2 linked regions of the Hoeflea sp. 108 genome follow. The main gene of each other region encodes a partner of the protein of the gene in region 2 in a complex. Links are inferred from orthologs where the notes say so. Each region holds a gene or a part of one and is shown on either strand. Other genes may lie near its edges. The genes, in order: B015_RS0110870 and ssb.

Evidence for each region.
Region 1: the proteins of ssb (region 2) and B015_RS0110870 are in contact, whole or in part, in a crystal structure (PDB 3C94), measured with the Escherichia coli proteins. The link is inferred for Hoeflea sp. 108 from one-to-one orthologs.

The regions. Positions count from the first base shown.
Region 1 is NZ_KB890024.1:2,219,233-2,222,382, reverse strand. What follows is about bases 134-2,963. They hold B015_RS0110870 (exonuclease domain-containing protein), read right to left. Parts: upstream 2,340-2,963; coding sequence 927-2,339; downstream 134-926. Other genes in these bases: B015_RS0110860 (helix-turn-helix transcriptional regulator), read right to left, coding at 2,872-2,963; B015_RS0110865 (ImmA/IrrE family metallo-endopeptidase), read right to left, coding at 2,354-2,875; B015_RS0110875 (TauD/TfdA family dioxygenase), read right to left, coding at 177-833; B015_RS0110880 (hypothetical protein), read right to left, coding at 134-180. Also shown: more of B015_RS0110880, read right to left, coding at 1-133; more of B015_RS0110860, read right to left, coding at 2,964-3,150. UniProt on the Escherichia coli protein: Degrades single-stranded DNA (ssDNA) in a highly processive manner.
Region 2 is NZ_KB890024.1:2,525,546-2,528,671, forward strand. Bases 6-2,811 are described here. They hold ssb (single-stranded DNA-binding protein), read right to left. Parts: upstream 1,794-2,811; coding sequence 1,218-1,793; downstream 6-1,217. Other genes in these bases: B015_RS0112410 (hybrid-cluster NAD(P)-dependent oxidoreductase), read left to right, coding at 6-686; B015_RS0112415 (hypothetical protein), read left to right, coding at 683-958; B015_RS0112425 (sugar isomerase domain-containing protein), read right to left, coding at 2,034-2,811. Outside these bases: more of B015_RS0112410, read left to right, coding at 1-5; more of B015_RS0112425, read right to left, coding at 2,812-2,828; B015_RS0112430 (GntR family transcriptional regulator), read right to left, coding at 2,849-3,126. UniProt on the Escherichia coli protein: Plays an important role in DNA replication, recombination and repair. Binds to ssDNA and to an array of partner proteins to recruit them to their sites of action during DNA metabolism. Acts as a sliding platform that migrates on DNA via reptation.

The sequences.
Region 1 (3,150 bases), 310 kb from region 2 along the record:
GCTGACATTGGCAAGCGCGGCTCTGGCAAGAAACTCGAGGGACAGGCTCGACCAAAGAGCATACTCCCATTGCTCGCTGTCGACGGCGAGCATGTTCTCAATATACCGCTGGGCTTTGACGAATAACGCCTCTGGGTGCCACGTGGCCGGCGTATCACCCGCTTTTACTATCTGCTTCAAATCAACGCCTCCAAATAGACTCGTTCAATCATCCGGCTCTCCCGTCCTTCGAAAACTCGTGATCGCGCATGCAGCATGCGCCAGTTGTCGACGAGAAGTGTGTCGCCTGCATTAGCAAGCGCGATTGACCGAGGATCGACTTCCGACAACAGGGTCGTGATCTGTTGGCTGGCTCCCTCTCCGACCCTACTGGCGGGCTTGAGGAAAACCTCGTCCCATCTGACACGGTGACCATTGTCGACTTGTTCGCAGAGGCGCAGCAGAGGAACGGCGCCGTTCTGCGGCCGTCGCGGTTTGACGATCGCGCGGGTCAGGACGTCGAGTGTGACGGTATCGACGATCGTTTGCCCGTCTATCAGGAGCGTCGGAACGTCGAGAAAGCCCTTAATACAGCGAAGCAGCAGATAGCGGGGCGGCTGACGCCAATGGGCAAGATCAGTATGAAACGGGAAACGGTCGAGACCATAAATCCCGCTATAAGTGTTTGGCGCCGCGCTGGCACGAGGGACTAATTTCTGGATGAGTCCTCCCTCCCAGGGCGCGAGTGGCACACCAAGCTCAGTCGCGACCCCAAGGGTGTCCACTTCCGGACGATAGTCTTGGACGAACGCGTACCCGCAAGTTGCGATTTGGTCTTTGATTGATGGCACCATACCGCGTGATTCTGAAAGGTTAGGCAGGATTTTCTCGAAGAGCGGCAGAGCATCCGCTCGACACGCACACACTCATATAGCGATCAAACCAAGCTAGATCGCGAATTGCTTAGAACGAAATTCAGTCACCCGCTCGATCCGGTTAATCAGGTAGTTTCGGTAGCCGGCCAGGATGCCATCGCCCTCAGCCCCACTGCCATCCAATAACGTCTGCGTTTCTTGCAGCGCCTGGTTCAGCGTCAAACCGCCGGCTTCATCGTCGATCAACCGATCCGTTAATCCGCGCTCCACTATGAGCCGCACATCATTTGGCAAGGCCGATCGACCGCCAAAATAGATTAGGCGAAGGCCAAACGTTCGAAGGCGCTCGTCATCAAAGCTCTGAACAATGGCCAACGCCTCGGGCCAGCTCGCATCATGGAAGGCCGCCATGCGAGCCTCATCATCAGGTCCGGGGAAACCCTCATAAATCCGCCCTTCCGCATGAATGGAGGGCGGGCGTGGTTCGCGCGTGGCCACGTAGGACGAGACGATTCGGGCGCAGAACGCCGCGTCCTCTTTCATTTCGCGAGCACGGGCTTCCAAGTCGTCGAGGTTGGCGCCATTCAGCATCTGATCCGGAGCATCATAGAATGCTGTCAGCGTAGGCGCGGCGTTGATTCTGAGGCGACGAACAGGGCTCGGCTTCGCTGTCAGTTCTGCGCGCAACGCCTCATCCGGCAACGAGGCAAGCCGCTCCATGTCAATGTCCAACCGCAAGCACAACCGACCGTTAGGCTGTTCCGGATCCCGGCCCACGCAGACGACCGGCGTGTGGTATGCCTCGTTGGCGAAAAATTCCGTGAGGAAAAAACCGTCCTCGGAGTCAACGAAATCGCCGACCGTCGCTTTCTTTGAAAATCGTACGAAGCGCTGCCAGAGTTCAGGTGCGCGTTCATGCACGCATCGACAAAGACCGAGCGTGGCGCCGACATCTGCCATAGCGTCGTGAGCTTGCGCGTGTGCGACCTCATTTGCCGACGCAAGCTGCTCCAGCCGGAATACCGGACGCCCTTCCGGACCGAGTGGCACAGCAATGCAAGCAGGGGAAAGAGCCGAGGCGGCCATCACCAGGCCCAAAGCATCCGCTCGGCAATTGCCGTGATTGCTCGTCAGATAGGCTGAATGAAGGGTTTGAAAAAGGGCGTGCCTAAGCATCTCCTCGTCGAAACGAATGGAATTGTAGCCTACGAAGACCGATGGAGACCACGACAGAAGCTTCCGTCGGATGGCCAAGACCATCTCATAGTGCGAAGGAAGCCCCTCATCGACCAGCCGCGCAATAGGTAGGCCGTTTGTGCGCAGAGCGCTCGGGTGAGGAACCACGTGCGGCAGGAGACGCGAACGCGCCTCAAACCGATCGATCTCATTGAGATTGTTATCTGTCCGGACTGCCGCAAAATGTACGATCTGGTCGAAGCCGTGCCTAAGCCCCGTTGTTTCTGTGTCGAAGAAAACGAAGCTCATCCAGCTGCCTCGACCTAGAAGCGTCCAGCCAGACGAAATCGCATGGCCGACGCGCTGACCCGGAATTTTTTGGCAAGCGCCTCTATTCCAGCATCATCCTCGATATCCAATCCACTTGCGTCCAACGCGCTCGCGAGAAAATCCCGTGGCATCAGGAGTTCCGAGGCGAAGGCATTGGCTTCGATCTCTAGCGGATCGATGCCTTGTGAAGAGATGTCATCCCGCAACAGAACCCGAAATCCCTTGTCGACGTGAACGGCCTTACGAATCTCATCGGCATGCAGTTCATGATGCGCAAGCTCGTGTGCGGCCGAGAATCGTTGTCGGTTAGGATGGTGCAGAGCGTTGACGCCAATGATGCCGACACCGTCCTTTATGAAGGCCATTCCCGAGAGGTCGTCCTCCAATGGAGCATATTGAAGGACGATGTTTCTTGCCTTGATGATGCGTTCGACCGGGATCGGCGCCCCCTTTACTCCGAACTCCTGCAAGATGCTGCGCGCAGCTTCCCGAGCCCTTTCTGGATCCGCCCTCACGACCCAGCCTTCGGGGATCCGCGCCGAGCGAGCGCACTCGCAATCAGATCCGTAATTTGGGCCTTGCCCCGCGCGGTTACCGTTTCGTCTGACAAGATCATGTCGAAATCCTCCTGAGTCTCTGGTTTAGGTTGCGCCGGCAGCAGGTCTGAGACTTTGGAAAACTCCAGCGCCGACGCGAGGCTGTAAACATGATGCAGCAGCACGTTTTGCCGGCCGCTCTCGATATTGGCCACAGACGCTCGTGACATTCCAACTCTGGCTGCCAACTCAGC
Region 2 (3,126 bases):
GCATCACGCCGATGATGTCGATGCTGCGCTGGCTCAACGACTGCGCCCCATGGACCGACGTTGCCTTCGTCAACTGCGCCCGCTCGCCCGACGAGATCATCTTCCGCAAGGAACTCGAACTCCTGGGCAGCCGCATGCCGGGCCTGTCGCTCGGATTCATGATCGAAGAGCGGTCGAGCCGCGAGAGCTGGTTCGGCCATATGGGGCGGATCGATGCCGTCAGGCTACCGCTGCTCGCGCCAGACTTCCGCGATCGCGAGATCTTCTGCTGCGGACCCGACCCGTTCATGCGTGCAGTGCGCGACATGTTGCAAGCGGCGGGCTTCGACATGGCGCACTATCACCAGGAAAGCTTCGGCACGCCTGTCGCCGAAGTGTCGCCGATCACCACCGCCCCGGGAAATGAAGACGCAGAAGGCAGCACCGCGTTTGCCATCAGCTTCGTCGGTTCTAATGTGGACGGCCGCTGCGCCGCCGACCAGACGGTGCTGCAAGCTGCACGTGCCAACGGCGTTCGCATTTCTGCTGCTTGTGAGTTCGGTCTGTGCGGCACGTGCCGCGTCAGGAAGATCTCCGGCGAAGTCGCCATGAGCCACAATGGCGGCATCCTAGACGACGAGATCGCCGAGGGTTACATCCTCGCCTGCTGTTCCAGACCGCTGTCAGCACTGGAATTGGAAGCATGAGCGCGAGCGACGAACGGGCAAAAGTCACCGCGCCACGCAAGAAGATAGACGGCCAGTTGATGGCCGCCATATCGCCGCTGCCGCCGCCGGAGGAGGTGTTCGTGGACTGGCTGTTGTCGGTGCCCCACGGCATCAGCATCGAGGCGGCAGCGCGACGGCAGCTTGCCGTGATGGATCGGCGAGCGCTTCCCAACTCCGATGTCCAGGTACTTCGTACGCTTCTCGCCGCAGTCGCAGGTCGTAGCCACTGCCGACCGATGTTCAATCCTTGAAGCTTCCGCCACTGTTTCGGCTGGCGAAGGTTTTGTTTTGGCCTAGCCGAGCGAAGGCATATCCGCGGCAGGCCGAAGTTCCGTATCCACCGCGATCTGACAAAAGTAGCCCGCGTTCACGCAGCGTTTGCACACAGTTAAGATGTACCGCCCCGACTGAAAGAGGGCGGAACTCGCTTCGCGAAACACGCAAAGAAAAAGGCGTTGAGAAACAACGCCTTATCTCAAAGAATATTGATGTTAAGTGGAGTATTCCGGATCAGAACGGAATCTCGTCGTCGAGGTCACGCGAACCGCCGCCGCCCTGGCCACCGCGATTGCCGCCGCCGCCACCGCCAAAGCCACCACGATTGCCGCCGCCATAGCTGTCGGTCGGGCTCGACTGACCGAAGTCGGAACGGCCACCGCCGCCGCCACCGTAACCACCGCCCTGGCCGCCACCATAGCCGACCTGGCCACCGCCGTAGCCGGCGTCACCACCCTGGCCGCGTGCGTCGAGCATCTGCAACTCACCACGGAACTTCTGCAGCACGATTTCGGTGGTGTAGCGCTCGACACCGTCCTTTTCCCATTTACGGGTCTGGAGCTGGCCTTCGATGTAAACCTTCATGCCCTTCTTCAGGTACTGCTCGGCGACCTTGGCGAGATTGTCATTGAAGATGACGACCTGGTGCCACTCGGTCTTTTCCTTGCGCTCGCCCGAATTCTTGTCGCGCCAGCTTTCCGAGGTCGCGATCCTCAGGTTGACGACCGGCTCGCCTGAATTGAGACGGCGGATTTCAGGGTCGGCACCCAGATTACCGACCAGAATGACCTTGTTGACACTACCTGCCATGACACCGCTCCGCGCTTATCCGAAACCAAAATTCCAAGAAAATGTGAGGGCGCACACTAGCCCAAAGCACGCTCCGCCCGCGCCCCCTGCCGACGGAAAACCACATACCGTCCACAAGTCATTTTTGTTCTTATTTTGTTCTATCGCTAATGGCGGTAAATGGCAAGAGCCAGTCGCACCAAATGCAAGCGGGCCGCCCTTTCGGACGACCCGCCAGCATTCTGACGTCAGGAGCAGGGCTTATGCCTCGCCCTGCATGCGGTCCTTGAAGAAATCAAGATGCTTGCGCTGCGCCTCGATCATCTTCTCGCGATAGATGCCGTAGATCACGTCGGTGTCGTGCAGCGTTACACCCTCGATTGTCGGCGAGGCGAAGGTCGGCAGTTCGATGCCGCGGTCGGCGAGCTTTTGCGCAGTACGCGCGATCAGCTCATGCGTCATGATCATGGCAAGCACCGTCGACGAGCCGGCCACCGGGCGGCTCCAGCCCTTCACCGGCACGATCGCGTCCTCGATCGGCGAGGTCGTGTCGATGACGACGTCGGCGGCATCGGCCAGGCGCTTGCCTGAGGAATGGCTTGCCGGCTTGTCCAGATTGTTCTTGCTGGTGATGGCGACGACAAACAGTCCGCGTTTCTTGGCGTAGAGCGCCGTGTCGATGCCGGAAGCGTTGCGGCCGCTATGGCCGTAGATGATGATGGAGTCGCCGGGGTTGAGCGGCTGGTGGTCGAGGAATTTTTCGGCGTATTTCTCGGTGCGCTCCAGCCACAGAAGCTCACGCACGCCGCCCGAGCCCAGCACGTTGTGCCACATGACGCGCGGGTCGGTCAGCGGATTGAAGCCGACATAGGAGCCATAGCGCGGAAACGCCTCCTGGCATGGCAGCACCGAATGGCCTGAGCCGTAGAGATGCACCAGCCCCTTATTGGCAAGCGTCTCGGCGAGCCTTGCCGAGACGGTTTCGAATGCCGCCTCGTTGGCGCTCGCTGCCCCGTCTATGAGCTTGGCCAGCCGGCTGATGTAGGAAGTCGTCATGGGAAAAACCTTTCAGATGGTCAGAGATGGAGAACGGAACGGATTTCGTAGCGGTCGCCGCGCATGGTTGAGACCGTGAACTCGAACGGGCCGGAGCGGTCGAAGGCGATGCGCTCGACCATGAAGGCGGGACTGCCGGCGGCAAGCTGGATCAACTCGGCATCCTCGGGCTTGACCTCGCCGATGCGATAGATCTCGCGCGCCTCCTGGGGCACGATGCCATAGCTCGCCTTCAGCGTCTCATAGAGCGATGAGACGCCAGCCGCAGTGTCGAGCAGGCCCGGAACGCGCGCCGCCG